DNA from 3 places in the Vogesella sp. XCS3 genome. Region 2 is predicted to be linked to each of the others. Evidence: predicted binding sites of a transcription regulator. Region 2 holds the regulator's gene; each other region holds the start of a gene.
The links. Region 2 encodes FliA, which starts transcription of late flagellar genes. Its sites were predicted from a motif close to GCTAAAGNTNNNNNNNNNNCNGCCGATAAT; they were not measured.
Positions count from the first base shown of each region.

Region 1 (5,275 bases), 280 kb from region 2:
GTAGCGGTCCCAGTCTTGTACAGGTTTAACTCCAGACCGGTCAATGCCTCAGTAACCTTGTTGGAAGATGCCGTAATGGCTACCCCGTTTACCGTGAACTGCGCGTCGCTAGGTGCTGCGGTGCGTTTGGCCAGGTTGGACGCTGCCGTACTAGTACGGTCAAAATCCAAAAATCCCAAACCCAGTGCCGCGCCGCCCGTCAACGAGAATGCACCATCATTACCCGCTTTTTTGCTACTCAGTGCGAGCTTGTAACCATCAGTCCCACTATTGACAACGGAAGCGGAGACATCTCCTCCTTTGGCATTAATGGCGTCACTGATCGACTGCAGCGACGCATTGGCGCCGATCGTCACGCTCAATGTAGTGCCAGATCCGAAAGCAATGCTCAGATCACCTCCAGTAGCATTACCCAGACTTTGAGTATTGGAAGTGATCTTACCTGTGCTGCCGTCATAACTGCTTAGCGCCAATGTCTGAGCGGCCGCCAGCGACGTAACATTTACCACATAGGTGCCAGAAGCCGCAGTTGAACCTGCACTGGCTTTGACCGCACTTGCATCACTGCTGTCGGTCTTGTTGGCATTCAATGCCGAACCGGAAATCAAGCCTCGCAGAGATGTCTGAAAATCCGACAAGGTCGATTTCAGCTTACCTAATGACGAGACCTGATTGTTATAAGTATTGATCCGATTCTTGCTGGATGTCATCGGAGCCTGCTCCAGCGACATCAACTGGGATACCAGTCCCTGCACATCGAAGTTACTGCCGGCGGTGGTGATTGCGGCCATGATCTACTCCAGAGGCTAAGCCTCGTCGTGCAGCAGGATACTGCGAAAATCCTCGATGGCCTTCGCAATACGGATGACTTCAGGCGAAGGAATCTGCCTAATCACTTCCTTGCTGCTTTTGTCAACTACCTTGACGATCTGCATCTGGGTATCGTCGTCTACCGTGAACTGCAGATCACCCTTGTAAAGCTTTACCGTGTCATTCAGCTTTTTGACGGCATCTGCCAGGTCTGACTGGCTGAATACCTGCTGATCAGCCTTACTTTTGGCCTGCTCTTTTGCTTCGGTCTCTTTAACGCCACTTACTGCCTTTAAAGTCTCAGGTTTGATGGTACCCGCAGCCTCTCCGTCTTTGGAGAGCTGTTGCGGCAACTCTACCTGTTGCTTGGCAGTCAGGCCCAAAGGTTGAAAGCCCCCCGTTACTGATCCGATTTGCATGATAAATACCTCATAAAAAAGGACTCCCCCCTACAGCATAATTCAGACCATAGGAGGGAAACCACTTTTCTCACCTTAACGTAGCAAGGACAGCGCAGCCTGCGGCACGGTGTTGGCCTGACCCAGAATGGCAGTACCAGCCTGTTGCAGGATCTGATTACGAGTCAACGAGGCAGTTTCAGAGGCAAAGTCGGTGTCCATGATACGGCTCTTCGATGCACTAAGGTTCTCCACGTAAGCCTGGGTGTTGGCAATCACAGCCTCGAAACGGTTCTGGATGGAACCGAAAGTGGCACGCGTATTGGTCACGGTACGGATGGCCGCATCCATAGAAGCAATCGCAGCCGATGCAGAACCGGAGGACGATACGTTCACCGTACCGGTAGCGGTCAGCGAGCCACTATACGCAGAGATACCAGACAGTTCGACACCACTAGTGGTCACCTGGTTATCTGTAGAGCCAGAGGAGCCTACCTGGAAGGTCAGACCGGAGCCACCTGTGAGCAGTTTGGTTCCGTTAAAGTTCGTGGTTTGAACGATACGCGATACTTCCTGAGTCAGTTGGTCTACCTCTTTCTGCAGCTGCGAACGGTTGTCATCCGAGATGGAGCCGTTAGCCGCCTGCACTGATATTTCACGGATACGCTGCAGGTTGTTTCCTACTTGGCCCAAGGCACTTTCAGCTGTCTGGGCTACCGAAATACCATCGTAGGCGTTTCGAATACCCTGGGAATTACCCCGGATCTGCGAAGAGAGACCTTCAGAGACCGCCAGACCAGCGGCGTCATCCTTGGCAGAGTTTACGCGTAAGCCGGAGGACAGCTTTTGCAGGGAAGAAGCCAGTGCCGAGTTGGACTGGTTCAGGTTGCGCTGCGCATTGAGCGAGGCAATGTTACTATTTACGATGATAGGCATTTTAAACTCCGTTATTATGGCGACTTGGCTCGGAAGCGAACTCCCCGGGTTTTGATACCAATCGCTCTAACACTCTATCGTCAGTTCTTTATTGCTCTTGAGGCCTTTTTTTAAATTTCTCAAAAAAACCCAAAAAAAAATCCCTGGCCGTTGAGCCAGGGACAGAGGTACCAAATTAGTTTGTATATCGTTGTTAGCTATCCTTAGCCACGTAGCAGGGAAATGGCTGCCTGTGGTACTTGGTTTGCCTGCCCCAGGATGGACGTACCAGCCTGCTGCAGAATCTGGTTACGGGTCAGCTGTGCGGTTTCAGCGGCGAAGTCGGTATCCATGATACGGCTGCGGGAAGCCGACAAGTTTTCAGTAAACGCCTGCATGTTGGCGATTACTGCTTCAAAACGGTTTTGTACCGAACCGAAGGTGGCACGTGTGTTGGTAACGGTGCGGATCGAAGCATCCATCGACGCGATCGCCGCAGAGGCAGCACCCGACGAACTCACGTTTACAGTACCGGTGGCAGTCAACGAGCCGCTGTAACCTGCAATACCGCTCATCTCTACACCACTTGTGGCCACCTGGTTATCTGCAGAACCAGACGCACCTACCTGGAAGGTCAGGCCGGAACCGCCGGTCAGCAGCTTGGTGCCGTTAAAGTTAGTGGTCTGTACGATGCGGGAGATTTCCTGCGTCAGCTGATCTACTTCTTTTTGCAGCTGGGAACGGTTGTCATCCGAAACACCACCGTTGGCAGCCTGTACTGCTACTTCACGGATACGCTGCAGGTTGTTGCCTACCTGTCCCAGCGCACTTTCAGCGGTCTGTGCTACCGAGATACCGTCGTAGGCGTTACGCACACCCTGGTTGTTACCGCGAATCTGCGAGGTCAGGCCTTCTGCCACGGCCAAGCCAGCGGCATCATCTTTGGCGCTGTTCACGCGCAGACCGGAGGACAGTTTCTGCAACGAGCCAGCCAACGCAGTATTGGACATGTTCAGGTTGCGCTGTGCATTCAGGGATGCGATGTTGCTGTTAACGATAATGGACATTTTGGCACCTCATTGATTCTATTTGGTTTCTGACCATGCACCGTCTGGCTTGATTCTTGCTGGCAGTGCATTAGCTTATGACCATATTTCGGCCCCCCCCTGCAGAACTTTAAATTTTTTTGTGGCAAAACGAAAAAAGGCAGCTAACGCTGCCTTTTTGCCCGGGTGGCCTAGCGGGTAAACGCGGCTAGCCATTCATCCAGATGATCCTCCAGCCAGTAATCACGGTCCACCCAGGCCCTTAACTGCTCGCCCTCGCATACCCTGGCCGCAGGGTCGGCCGCCAGACGGCGAATCTGGGCAATCCAGGCTTTGGCGTCGTCGCCCACCCGTGTCACTGGCGGCTCGCCGGTGCGGTAAGGGTAAACATCGGAACAGATCACCGGCCAGCCCATCACGCCGTATTCCAGCAGCCGCAGATTGCTCTTGGCCTCGTTGAACGGCAGGGTTTCTAGCGGGGCAACCGCGATGTCCAGATTCAGCGCTGCCATTCTGGCTGGATACTGGTCAAAACTCACCGGTTCATGCTTCTCGGCAATGTACTCATCCAGCCCTTGCGGCCACATGCCCATAAAGACCCAGTCCACCTCATGTGCGGTGGCCTTGATCACCTCTTCCAACAGGGCCAGATCGCCCTGATGCTGCTGAGCACCGACCCAGCCCACTCGCGGTTTGCGGCCAACGTTACGCTGCGACGTCACCCCGGACCAGTACTCGCGCGACAGCCGGTTTGGTACCACGCGGATGTCCGCGATCATGTCGGCTGCCATCTCGCGTAATGGCTCGGTGGTCACTACCAGGCGGTCCACCAAGCCCAGCATCTGGCGCAGGCGACGGCGACCGTCGCGGAAATTGGACATGAAGTGCTTATAGAGCGCACTTTTCTCCGGCAGCTGGGTAATCAGGTCGTCCAGCGACATCACCATGAAAATACCCGGCAGATGCTTGCGGTAGGCCTGCAGCAACTCCAGCTGCGGGTCGGTCATGGCGTTCTGCATAACATAGCTGTCTACGCCCAAACGCTGCAGCTCCACTACCGTTACCAGACGCTGGACATCTTTCTGCTGCCGCAGGCAGGCGGTCAGTGCCTTGCCATCGCGGCTGAGCGCACGTAGCGGCTGGTCAACGCGATATTCACCACTGCCTCCGGCAATGCCGTTACCTAGGATACGCGGTAGTTCAGTGAATTCCGACGGCCAGAAGCGCAGCACTTTCTGCTCGATCTCGCATGGCTTACCGGTCAAAGACAGGTTGGGGTTGTAGGCCGGATCGTTGGCCAAGGCCGGCAACCAGCGCTGCAACAGACGCCCTTGCTCCTGCTGGTTCTGCTCGTGCCGGCGCATGGCTTTCAGCACCTGCTCGCCTTCGGCACGGATGCTGATGCTGTGGTGATGTACCAGCGTGGCATACGGCGTCCACAGGGTGTGCCAGCCGGCGTCACGCAGTCGCAGGCAGTAATCGACGTCGTTGTAGAGCACAGCAAAGTCGTGCTCGTCAAAACCGCCAATTGCACGGAACGCCGAAGCCGGCGTCAGCAGGCAGGCCGCCGTCACCGCCGATAAGCGCTGATCGATCTGCAAGCGGCTCATGTAGCCGGCATCCCCTGCCTCGGCCATCCAGCCCAAGTGGGCGGCACTGCCGATACGGTCGGGGCCGCTGCCAAGGAAAATACCGGCATGCTGCACCTTCGCCGTTTCCGGGAACAGCAGCTTGGCGCCTACCGCACCGACACCATCGCGTACGGCGTGCTGCAGCATGCGCTCCAGCCAGTCCGGCTGCACGATCTCGATATCGTTGTTCAGCAGCAGCAGGTAGTCGCCGCGGGCGTTGGCCGCACCCAGGTTGATCTGGGCCGAAAAGTTGAACGGGGCGTCGTAATGCACCACGCGCAAGCGCTCGCCAAAGCGCTGGATGGCCTGGTCGTAAAAGAGCAGCACGTCCGGATCGTCCGACTGGTTGTCCACCACCACCACGTCGAAATGCGGGTAGGCGGTACGCTCGAACAAGGTGTTGATGCACGGCTCGATGAATTCGAAAGCGTTGCGGCTGGGGATGATAATGCTCACCAGCGGCTGTGCCGTCAGC
Region 1 is NZ_CP085530.1:2,098,185-2,103,459, forward strand. It holds gene fliD (flagellar filament capping protein FliD) at 1-791, opposite strand, end outside; gene LCH97_RS09975 (flagellar protein FlaG) at 807-1,229, opposite strand; gene LCH97_RS09980 (flagellin) at 1,305-2,144, opposite strand; gene LCH97_RS09985 (flagellin) at 2,348-3,190, opposite strand; gene LCH97_RS09990 (glycosyltransferase) at 3,361-5,275, opposite strand, start outside.
Region 1: a site for FliA is predicted at 2,218-2,247, ahead of LCH97_RS09980 (flagellin). Genes of this name have one in related genera too.

Region 2 (5,275 bases):
CACCGGGCCGCATCTGGTGCAGCTGGCCAGCGCCGACCATGGCTGGCTGTTTCCGCTGGGCGAAGGCCCGATGCCGGCACCGTTGGCCGCACTGCTGTCGCGCCCCGGCCTGACGCTGGCAGGCTTTGACCTGAGCTCGGACCGTGCCCACCTGAAAAACCGCTTTGGTGTGACCGACCTGAACTTGCTGGACCTGGGCAATCTGTTCCAGTGCGAGGACAAGCGCCTGACCATTGGCGCGGTACAGGCCGTGGCCCAGCTGTTTGGCCAGTATTTCCGCAAATCGAAAAAGCAGTCCACGTCCAACTGGTCGTTGCGCGCGCTGTCCGAGGCGCAGCAGCTGTATGCGGCCAACGATGCCTGGGTCGCCTGGCGCGTATGGCAGGCACTGCAGGGGACTTGACCTGCCGTGGTGCTGTGTTAGTCTGCCCGTCCCACGCGTGGCGCGGGCTTGATCCCTGATTTTCCTGAGTATTTTCATGCTGTTTGAGCAACCTTGCGCCATTGTGGATCTGGAAACCACCGGTGGCCATATCACCCGCGACCGTGTCACCGAAGTGGGCGTTATCCTGGTGGATGGCGAACACGTAGAGCGCTTCGACTTCCTGGTGAACCCCGGGCAGACCATTCCAGCCTTCATCGAACAGATGACCGGCATCAGTAACGACATGGTGGCCACCGCGCCGCCGTTTGCCGACATTGCCCCGGCGCTGCTGGAAAAGCTGCAGGGTAGGCTGTTCATTGCGCATAACGTACGCTTTGACTACGGCTTTCTGAAGAATGAATTCAAGCGGGTAGGCCTGAGCTTTCGCAGCGATGTACTGTGCACCGTCAAACTGTCGCGCCGCCTCTACCCGCAGCATTACAAGCACAACCTGGACAGCATCATCGCCCGTCACGGCATTGTGCTGGCCGAGCGCCACCGTGCGCTGGCCGACGCCGAGGCGGTGTACCAGTTTCTGCGCCAGACCACGGCCAGCCTGGGCCAGGGCGTGGTGGAAGACGCCGCGCGCGAGCTGATGGCGCTGCCGTCGGTGCCGCCGGGCCTGGCCCCTGAAGTGGTGGACAATCTGCCAGATGTGCCGGGCGTCTACCTGTTTTTTGACGAGAAACGTCTGCCGCTGTACGTGGGCAAAAGCGTCAACTTGCGCACGCGTGTGCTGTCGCACTTCAGTGGTGATCATCGCCAGCACAAGGAAATGCGTATCAGCCAGGAAATCCGCCACGTGGAGTGGGTGGAAACCATTGGCGAATTCGGCGCGCTGTTGCTGGAGCTGCAGCTGATCAAAGACAAAAAGCCGCTGCACAACCAACGTGGCCGGCTGGAGCAAGAGCTGTGTACCTTGCAGCTGGCCGACGGGGCGGATGGCTTTCTGCTGCCGCGCATCGTGTACGCCCGCGACGTGGACTTTGCCCGCCTGGATGCCATTTACGGTTTGTTCCGCACCCAGAAAGAAGCCAAGAAGGCGCTGGGCGAACTGTGCGAAGCCAACGGCCTGTGCCAGACCTGCTTGCAGCTGGAAAAGCGTGGCGCGCGCAAGGGCGCCTGCTTTGCCTACCAGATCGGCCGCTGCAAAGGCGCGTGTATCGGGCGCGAGGATGCGGCCAACCACAATATCCGCCTGCTGCACGCGCTGGGTAAGGTCAAACTGAAAAGCTGGCCCTACGCAGGCATGATTGCGGTACGCGAAACCGACCCGGTGAGTGGCCAGTGGGAAGAGCATCTGTTCGAGCGCTGGTGCTATCTGGGTAGCCGCCGTAGCGAACAGGCTGCCCCGCAGGGCACGCCGCGCTTTGATGTGGATACCTACAAACTGCTGGCGGCGTTCATCAAGAAGCCCATGGAGAATACCGAGCTGCGGGAGTTGGCTTGAGCAGGCCGGCAGTACCATGCAAAACGCCACCGCAAGGTGGCGTTTTGCATGCGCTGGGGCGATAGCCCTTAGTCGTTGATACTGGCCAGGCTGCGCAGGCGGGCTTCGATCAGGCGCGGGTTTTCGCCATTGGCAATGGCGACGATGCCTTCCATTACCAGCTCCTTGGCCGTGCTTTCCAGGCGGATAAGGTGTTTGAGCTTGTTGGCCATCGGCAGGAACAGCAGGTTGGCCGCACCCACGCCATAGACCGTAGCCACAAAAGCCACGGCAATGCCGCCGCCCAGTTTGGACGGGTCGGACAGGTTTTCCATCACGTGGATCAGGCCCAGTACCGCGCCCAGAATACCCATGGTGGGGGAGTAGCCGCCCGCGGATTCCCAGATCTTGGCGGCCTGCTTGCGGCCATGTTCGTAGCTGTCGATTTCGGTTTCCAGCACTTCGCGGATGCTTTGCGGCTCGCCACCATCTACCAGCATCTGCAGGGCTTTCTTGTTGAACGGGTCTTTCTGGCCATTCAGGAAGCTTTCCAGCGCCAGCAGGCCGCCACGGCGGCTGGTCTGGCTCCAGTTGACGATTTCGCGGATCTGCTTGTCGTATTCAAACGGTGGCGGGCTGAACACCCAGCGCACCATACGCAGGCCGGTAACAAACTGCTTGGGCGTACTTTGCAGCATCACGGCACTGGCTGTACCGCCGATCACGATAAGAAATGCCGTGAGCTGCAGCAGGGACCCAAGGTGGCCGCCTTCGAGCGCCTGGCCAGCCAGGATGGCGGTAAGCCCGCCCAGCACGGCAACAATACTGATCTTGTCCAAGATTGGCTTTCGTTAAGGTTCAGGTCCACTCGCGCAGGCGGCTGCGCAAGCGGGTAATGGCCTGGCTGTGCAGCTGGCATACGCGGGATTCGGAAACGCCCAGCACAGCACCGATTTCTTTCAGGTTCAGTTCCTGTTCGTAATACAGGCTCATTACCAGCTGGTCGCGTTCCGGCAGTAGCTTGATGGCATCGACCAGCGCACTGCGAAAGGCGTCGTCACTGAGCACGGCCGACGGTTCGATGCCGTTTTCGTCGGCAATATTGTCGATGCCGTGCGTGGCGTTGCCGTCGTCGTCCTGAAAGTCTTCAAAATGCACCACGCCGATACCGCGACATTCGCCCAGCATGGTCTGGTATTCGTCCAGCGGCAGCTGCATGAAGTCGGCGATTTCGCTTTCGATGGGCGGGCGCCCCAGCTGTTGTTCCAGCTTGTGGATGGCGTCTTCGATCTGGCGGCTGTTGCGGCGCGTCTGGCGGGGCATCCAGTCCTCGCGGCGCAGCTCGTCCAGCATGGCGCCACGGATGCGCTGGCTGGCAAAGGTTTCAAACTGCACACCTTGTGCCGGGTCAAACTGCTTGGCCGCTTCCATCAGGCCGATCACGCCGACCTGGATCAGGTCATTGATATCCACACTGGCGGGCAGGCGGGCAATCAGCATGCTGGCCAGCTTTTTCACCAGCGGCGTGTACTGTTCGATCTGTATGGCCGGGCGATGATCCGCCACTTGGGCGTAGGCCCGCATTTTGTGGTGAGCTGCCATGTCAGGACCCTGTCAAGTCTGCTAGCGATTTGGTTGTCATGAGTAGGTGCTCCAGATAGCTGTTGCGCGGGGCGCTTTGGTCCGGTGCGTGCCAGCGTGGCAGCATGTCGGCCAGCTGGTTGTAGGCCAGCGCGGCTTCGCATTCGGCAAAGGCTTCTACCGTGGGGTGGCGCAGGGTCTGGCTTTTGCGCACGGTGCTATCGGCCGGGACAAAGCCCACCCAGCGTAGCGCTACCGACAGGTAGTCACCCGCTACGCTATTGAGGCGGTTGAATACGGCTTGGGCTTCTTCAAAATCCTGCGCACGGTTGACCAGAATATTGAACCGGCGGCGCGCATAGTCTGCGGCCAACCTTTTCAGGCTGGCGTAGCCTTGGGTCAGGCTATCGGCGTCCGGGCTCAGCACCAGTACCAGATTATCGGCGATGCACGCGGGGGAGGGGTCGTCGCTGATATTGGGGCAGTCGATCAACAGCACGCTGCTATCGGCTTCCACCGAGGCAAACTCGTGTGCCAGCCGGCGCCACAGCCGCGGCGACAGGCGCGTGCGCTCTTCGCTGCTGGCTGCCAGGTTGATCAGGTTCAGCCCGTAGCGGTTTGCCACCATCAGCTCGTTGATGCCGCCCAGGCTAATCGCCAGGCTGGCAAAGGTGCCGGTGGCCGGTAGGCCCAAGCGACGTGCCTGCTGGTGGCCGGGCTGGTGTTCGATCAGTAGCGGGCGGCCACCACGCAGGGCCAGGCTGGCAGCCAGCTCGCCCACCAGGGTGCTGACACCGCTGCCTTCGCCGCCGATAAAGGCAAAGCTGGGCGGGTAGTCGGCTTGGGCGCGCTGCAGGCGCAGGCTGGAGGCTTGATCGCTCATGTTTACCCCAGCCAGCCGGATTGTGCGGCGTTCATGATGGCCATTTCGTCCCCGGCGGGGTTGAAGGGCGAGTTGTTCTGGGCAGCGCGCAGGGCGCGGTCTATCAACAGCTCGGCGTGGGCGGCATGGATGTCTTCCGGTACGCGCTGGCCGTTGGTCACATAGAACAGACGCAAGCGGTTGCGGATCACCACGTCCAGGCTAGGGCCCAGTGACAGCGCTTCGTCGATTTTGGAAACAATGGCGCCGGTCAGGCCATCGCCCTTGTAGTGGCGTACCACGTCTTCCAGTGTGTGGCCGTCGGCGTTGGCCGCGAGCAACAGCAGGCGCTGTACCGGGCGGCCAGCCTGGTTGAACATGTCCAGCTGGGTTTGTACCCTGGCGTCGCGCTGGCCCATGCCGACGGTATCGATTAGGACCACTTTGCGTGGCGTCAGGTCGGCCAGCGTCAATTGCAGGTCGCCTTCGTTTTGTACCGAAAACACCGGTACGCCCAGAATCTTGCCGTAGATGCGCAGCTGGTCTTGCGCACCGATACGGTAGGTATCGGTGGTGATCAGTGCCACGCTTTGCGCGCCGTAGCGCATGGTGGCGCGTGCGGCCAACTTGGCCACGGTGGTGGTTTTGCCCACGCCGGTGGGGCCGACCAGGGCATAGATGCCACCGGCCTCGATCGGGTCGTGTAGCGGGTCCATGCACTTGAGGTTGTGGATCAGCGCCGAGCGCGCCCACTTTTGCGCCACGTCGCCGTCGTACTGCGGTGGCAGCTTTTGCGTGAGCTGGCGAATCAGCGCCGAGCTGAAGCCGGCGGTGAGCAGGTGGCGGAACAGCTCGGTGCGGTTGGGCGTGCGCTGTTCCATATCGGACCAGGCAAAGCCGGCCAGCTGGCTTTGCAGCAGGCTGCGCAGCTGTTTGATTTCGTCACTGATCTGCTTGAGCTCTTGCGCCATTTGCTCGC
Region 2 is NZ_CP085530.1:1,815,255-1,820,529, reverse strand. It holds gene LCH97_RS08590 (3'-5' exonuclease) at 1-403, shown strand, start outside; gene LCH97_RS08585 (exonuclease domain-containing protein) at 480-1,874, shown strand; gene LCH97_RS08580 (flagellar motor protein) at 1,943-2,692, opposite strand; gene LCH97_RS08575 (RNA polymerase sigma factor FliA) at 2,712-3,455, opposite strand; gene LCH97_RS08570 (flagellar synthesis regulator FleN) at 3,457-4,317, opposite strand; gene flhF (flagellar biosynthesis protein FlhF) at 4,320-5,275, opposite strand, start outside.

Region 3 (5,275 bases), 1.7 Mb from region 2:
CTGCGTTTCACGGCGCAGGTTGAACAGCCTTACCAGCTCGCCCGGAAACCATACGGCAATGCTGCCCAGATCGCTGGCATCAGCCGGCCGCTCCAGCTGGAAATAGCTGGTAACGATACGGCGCGCCAGAAAGCGCCCAGGCGGCATGGCAGCACGCTGGCAGGCATCGGCTTTCTGCTCGCCGTCGCCGTCACCGGCATCGGTATCGTGCTCTATCCGCACCAGCAACAGGCCATCGCGCAGGGTCTCGGACAAGACGCGCGTTTTACCCGGCAAGCTCAAAGGCCCCAGCATCATGCTTTCTGCCGTTTGCAAGCCAGCCACCACCTGGCTGGACGCCAGCATGCCGCCGCGGTGGGTAATGGCAATCTGGCGCAAGGCATCATCAATGGCCGCCTCGCGCGCAGCCACACGGCCAGCTTCCAGCGAAGCTACGCCCTCTGCCTGGTATACCTCGGCCTGCGCGCCCGGTAGCGCGAAAACAAACGCCGCCCAACAGGCGGCGCGTAACAGAATGGATAGTCGCATCATGTCCTAGTGCGAAACGTAGAAATCCCCGCCGTATACACAGCCACTATCGGTGCAGCCCAGCTTGCTACCGTCTGCGGCAGGCATCACCCGCGACGCAGCGGCGACATTGCCCGCGCTGACCAAAGCGGTACGATACGCTTTGAAGAAGCCTTCATCCAGTACCACTTCGGCAATGGTTTCGCTGCTGCCATCGGCTTTGAACTCGGTAGACAGCAAACGCACGCCGCGCAGATAGGCATCCACGTATACGCGGAAAGTATCGTTGACCGTTACCAGATTACCCACCGAGCTGCTACCGGACAGTTTAAAGCCCTGCACCTGCTCGGCCACGGCACGATAGGCGTCCAGCTGCGAAGCCCGCATGGCTAGCAGACGGCGCTGCACCGGCGACAGCTCTTTGCTGTTTGGCGGCGCACCGTAGCCCACCACGCGGATGCGCAAGGCATTGAATGCCTCTTGCTTATGCTCTACCGGCGGGTCTGCCAAAGGGCCGACATAGGCCCCGCCCATCATTATCCCGCCCGGGGACATGACAGGCTGGCGCGAAATACCTGGCTGCTCGTGGCTACCGCCCACTGCCGGCGCGGTCGTCACTGCGCCATGCGCGTCGGCAGCTGCAGGGGCCACCGCCACCACAGACCAGCCCTCACCCGCAGTGTTGGCCGCAGGCGCAGAGGCGCAGGCCGACAGCACGGTCATGGCCAGCAAGCCGGGAATCATTCGGGTGATATTCTTCATTATTTCGCTCCGCCGAGTATCCAAATCATTTTGTAGCTACATCGTCTTATCGGACATCAAATAAAAATCTTGAGCCAGCTTACACTTTTAATTTAGAAAGCCGCCCTGACCTTGCGCAATCTACCGCATGCTGGCCGGCGTGATAAACTGCCAGCCGCCCGCACTCTAGGACTCTAGTTCATCATGAAAAAACTGCTGTGCTCCCTGTTGATGCTACTGCCGCTGTCGGCACTGGCTGCCCCTACCGTCGAACTGGCTACCAATAAAGGCCTGATTACCATCGAGCTGGACGCCGCACGTGCGCCCAAATCAGTAGAGAACTTTGTCGCCTACGTCAAAGCCGGCCACTACAACGGCACCCTGTTTCACCGTGTGATTGACGGCTTCATGATCCAGGGTGGCGGTTTTGCCATCAAGGACGGCGAGCTGGCCCAGAAGCCTACCCGCAGCCCTATCGCCAACGAAGCCGACAATGGCCTGAAAAACGTGATCGGCAGCATTGCCATGGCGCGTACCAATGACCCGAATTCTGCCACGGCACAGTTTTTCATCAACCTGGTGAACAACGATTTTCTCGATTACCGCAGCAAAACCCCGCAGGGCTGGGGTTATGCCGTATTTGGCAAAGTAACGGCCGGCATGGATGTGGTAAACCGCATTTCCAAAGCCCGCACCGCCATGATAGGTGGCATGCAGGATGTGCCTATCGAGCCTGTCGTTATTACCAAAGCCACCTATAAACCCTGATAGCAAGGATAAACAACATGATCAAGCTGACTACCAACCACGGCGACATCGTTCTGGAACTGTTTGCCGACAAGGCCCCGAAAACTGCGGCCAACTTCGAGCAGTACGTGATCGACGGCCACTACGATGGCACCATCTTTCACCGCGTCATCAACGGTTTCATGATCCAGGGTGGCGGCTTCACTGCCGACATGCAGCAAAAAGACACCCGCGACACCATCGAAAACGAAGCCAACAACGGCCTGTCCAACAAGACCTACACCATTGCCATGGCCCGCACCCCGGACCCGCATTCGGCCAGCGCCCAGTTCTTCATCAACGTGTCCGATAACGACTTCCTGGATTTCCGCAGCGAAACCATGCAAGGCTGGGGTTACTGCGTATTCGGCCAGGTGGTACAAGGCCAGGACGTGGTTGACCGCATCAAGACCGTGGCCACCGGCCGCAAAGGTGGCCACCAGGACGTACCGTCCGAGGCAGTGATCATCGAAAAAGCAGAAATCATCCAGGGCTAAGCTGCCCTGTACAGGCCGCCTCGTGCGGCCTTTTTTCATGACTTACACATGGCCATACACTTTATATCCGACCTGCACCTGCACCCGGGCGAGCCCTGGCTGGGGCAGCTGTTTACCCGCACGCTGGCGAGCTGGCGCGGGCAGATCGACGCGCTGTATATCCTGGGCGACCTGTTCGAGTACTGGGTAGGCGACGACGACAACGACCCCTTTGTGCACGACATGCTGGCCGCCATGCAGGCGTTCAGCACCGGCACGCCCTTGTATGTGATGCGCGGCAACCGTGACTTTCTGCTGGGCGCAGGCTTTGCCGCCGCCAGTGGCGCCACCCTGCTGGACGAACCCCACCTGCTGAACCATAGCGGCCAACCCTATGTGCTGGTGCACGGCGACGGCCAGTGCACCGACGACGCGGCCTACCAGCAGTTTCGCGCCATGGTGCGCCAGCCAGCCTGGCAGGCCGCCTTCCTGCAAAAGCCGCTGGCCGAGCGCCACGCCATCGCCCAGCAGATACGCGGTATGAGCCAGGCTAAAAAACAGGACGAAGGCCTGAACGAGATGGGCGATGTCACCCCGGCCGCCATCGATGCGCTGCTGGCTGCCTACCCGGGAGCCACGCTGATCCACGGCCACACCCACCGGCCGGCCTGCCACACGCAAGCGCTGAACGGTGAAATCCGCCAGCGCTGGGTCATCGCCGACTGGTACGCCGGCCGCGGCGGCTACCTGCGCCTGGACGAACACGGCGTCAGTGCCCACCCGCTGTCACTGTAAGCCATGGTTGGCCGCACACTGCGGCCAACCTTGCCTGCCGGTACACGTCCGGCAGGCGCCCGTTTGCCCCTGCTACTGCCTGTTTTCCGCTCCCGCCTTCCGCCACAGACGCCGGCCATCCCGATCAAAAAACCGCTACAAGGGTTACCCCGCAAGGGTTTTCCCGCAAGGGGCAGCCCCAACTGACACACGATTTGCCTACCGCTACAGTGCGTGCCAGACGCGGTAAAACCGGACGGACCCCAGGGTTTATTGCCGGTGCCCGCCACCCGACACAACTAGGAGAGCAAACATGTGGTCACACGTTTATGACCCGCTTGGCAACCCGTGGCTGTCCACGCTGGCCGCCAGCATCCCGGTAATCGTCCTCTTGGGCGCACTGGGTATTTTCCATATCAAGGCACACATTGCCGCCCTGCTGGGCCTGGCCACCTCGCTGCTGGTGGCCGTCGCCATCTTCGGCATGCCTGGCGACATGGCGATGAGCGCCACCCTGCTGGGTGCGGCCAACGGCCTGATGCCGATTGGCTGGATCATCCTGAACGTGATCTTCCTGTACCAGCTGACCGAGCGCAAAGGCCAGTTCGCCGTGCTGCGCGAGTCCATTTCCGGCATCACCACCGACCGCCGCCTGCAGCTCTTGCTGATCGCGTTCTGCTTCGGTGCCTTCTTTGAAGGTGCCGGTGGCTTTGGTACCCCGGTCGCCGTGACCGGCGCCATGCTGATCGGCCTGGGCTTTTCGCCGCTGGCTGCCTCCGGCCTGTCGCTGATCGCCAACACCGCGCCAGTGGCCTACGGCGCACTGGGCACCCCGATTACCACCCTGGCCAAAGTCACCGGCCTAGACGTACTGCAGATTTCGTCCATGGTTGGCCGCCAGATGACCATCTTCGCCATCATCGTGCCGTTCTGGCTGCTGATTGCCTTCTGCGGCTGGCGCAACACCCTGCGCATCTGGCCGGCGGTACTGGTGGCAGGCCTGTCGTTTGCCATTCCGCAGCTGATCGTGTCCAACACCATGGGCCCGGAGCTGGTGGCTGTTATCGCCTCGGTATGCTCCATCGCGGCACTGGTGGGTTTCCTGAAAGTGTGGAAACCGGCAGAGATTTACACTTCCACCGCTGGCACCATGGGTGGCGAAGCCGCACTGGGCGCCAAAGAAGTAGTGTCTAGCAGCAAACACGGCTACAGCCGCGGCGAAGTGATCCGCGCCTGGCTGCCTTGGCTGATCCTGTCGGTTTGCGTGTTTGCTTTCGGTTCGCCGGCGGTGAAAAAAATTCTGGACGGCATCTTCACACTGGAAATCCAGTGGCCGGGCCTGCATAACCTGATCTACAAAATGCCGCCTGTTGTGGCCGAGCCGCACCTGGAAGCCGCCATTTACAAGTTCAACCTGCTGTCCACCACCGGTACCGGCATTCTGGTAGCGGGTCTGATTTCGGCCTTCATCATGGGTTACCGCCCATCCGAAATGGTGAAAGTGTACAAAGAGACCTTCTGGTCGCTGCGCTACTCGCTGATCACCATCGTGGCCATGCTGGCACTGGGCTACGTTACCCGCTTCTCCGGCGTGGACATCACCCTGGGCCTGGCCTTCTCGCACACTGGCGTGTTCTACCCCTTCTTCGGCACCTTGCTGGGCTGGCTGGGCGTGGCGCTGACCGGCTCCGACACCGCGGCCAACGTGCTGTTCGGCGGCCTGCAAAAAGCGTCTGCACAGCAACTGGGCCTGTCCCCGATACTGATGACGGCGGCCAACTCCTCCGGTGGCGTGATGGGCAAGATGATCGACGCCCAGTCCATCGTGGTGGCCTCTACCGCAACCCAGTACTACGGCAAGGAAGGCGTGATCCTGCGCTACGTGTTCTTCCACTCGCTGGCACTGGCTTGCCTGGTGGGCCTGGTGGTATCGGCCATGGCCTACCTGCCACCCTTTACCGCACTGGTAATCCACCCCTGATTCGCACTTG
Region 3 is NZ_CP085530.1:131,380-136,654, reverse strand. It holds gene LCH97_RS00715 (flagellar assembly protein FlgT) at 1-531, opposite strand, end outside; gene LCH97_RS00710 (LPP20 family lipoprotein) at 535-1,269, opposite strand; gene LCH97_RS00705 (peptidylprolyl isomerase) at 1,453-2,016, shown strand; gene LCH97_RS00700 (peptidylprolyl isomerase) at 2,034-2,531, shown strand; gene LCH97_RS00695 (UDP-2,3-diacylglucosamine diphosphatase) at 2,580-3,305, shown strand; gene LCH97_RS00690 (L-lactate permease) at 3,598-5,265, shown strand.
Region 3: a site for FliA is predicted at 1,315-1,344, ahead of LCH97_RS00710 (LPP20 family lipoprotein). Genes of this name have one in related genera too.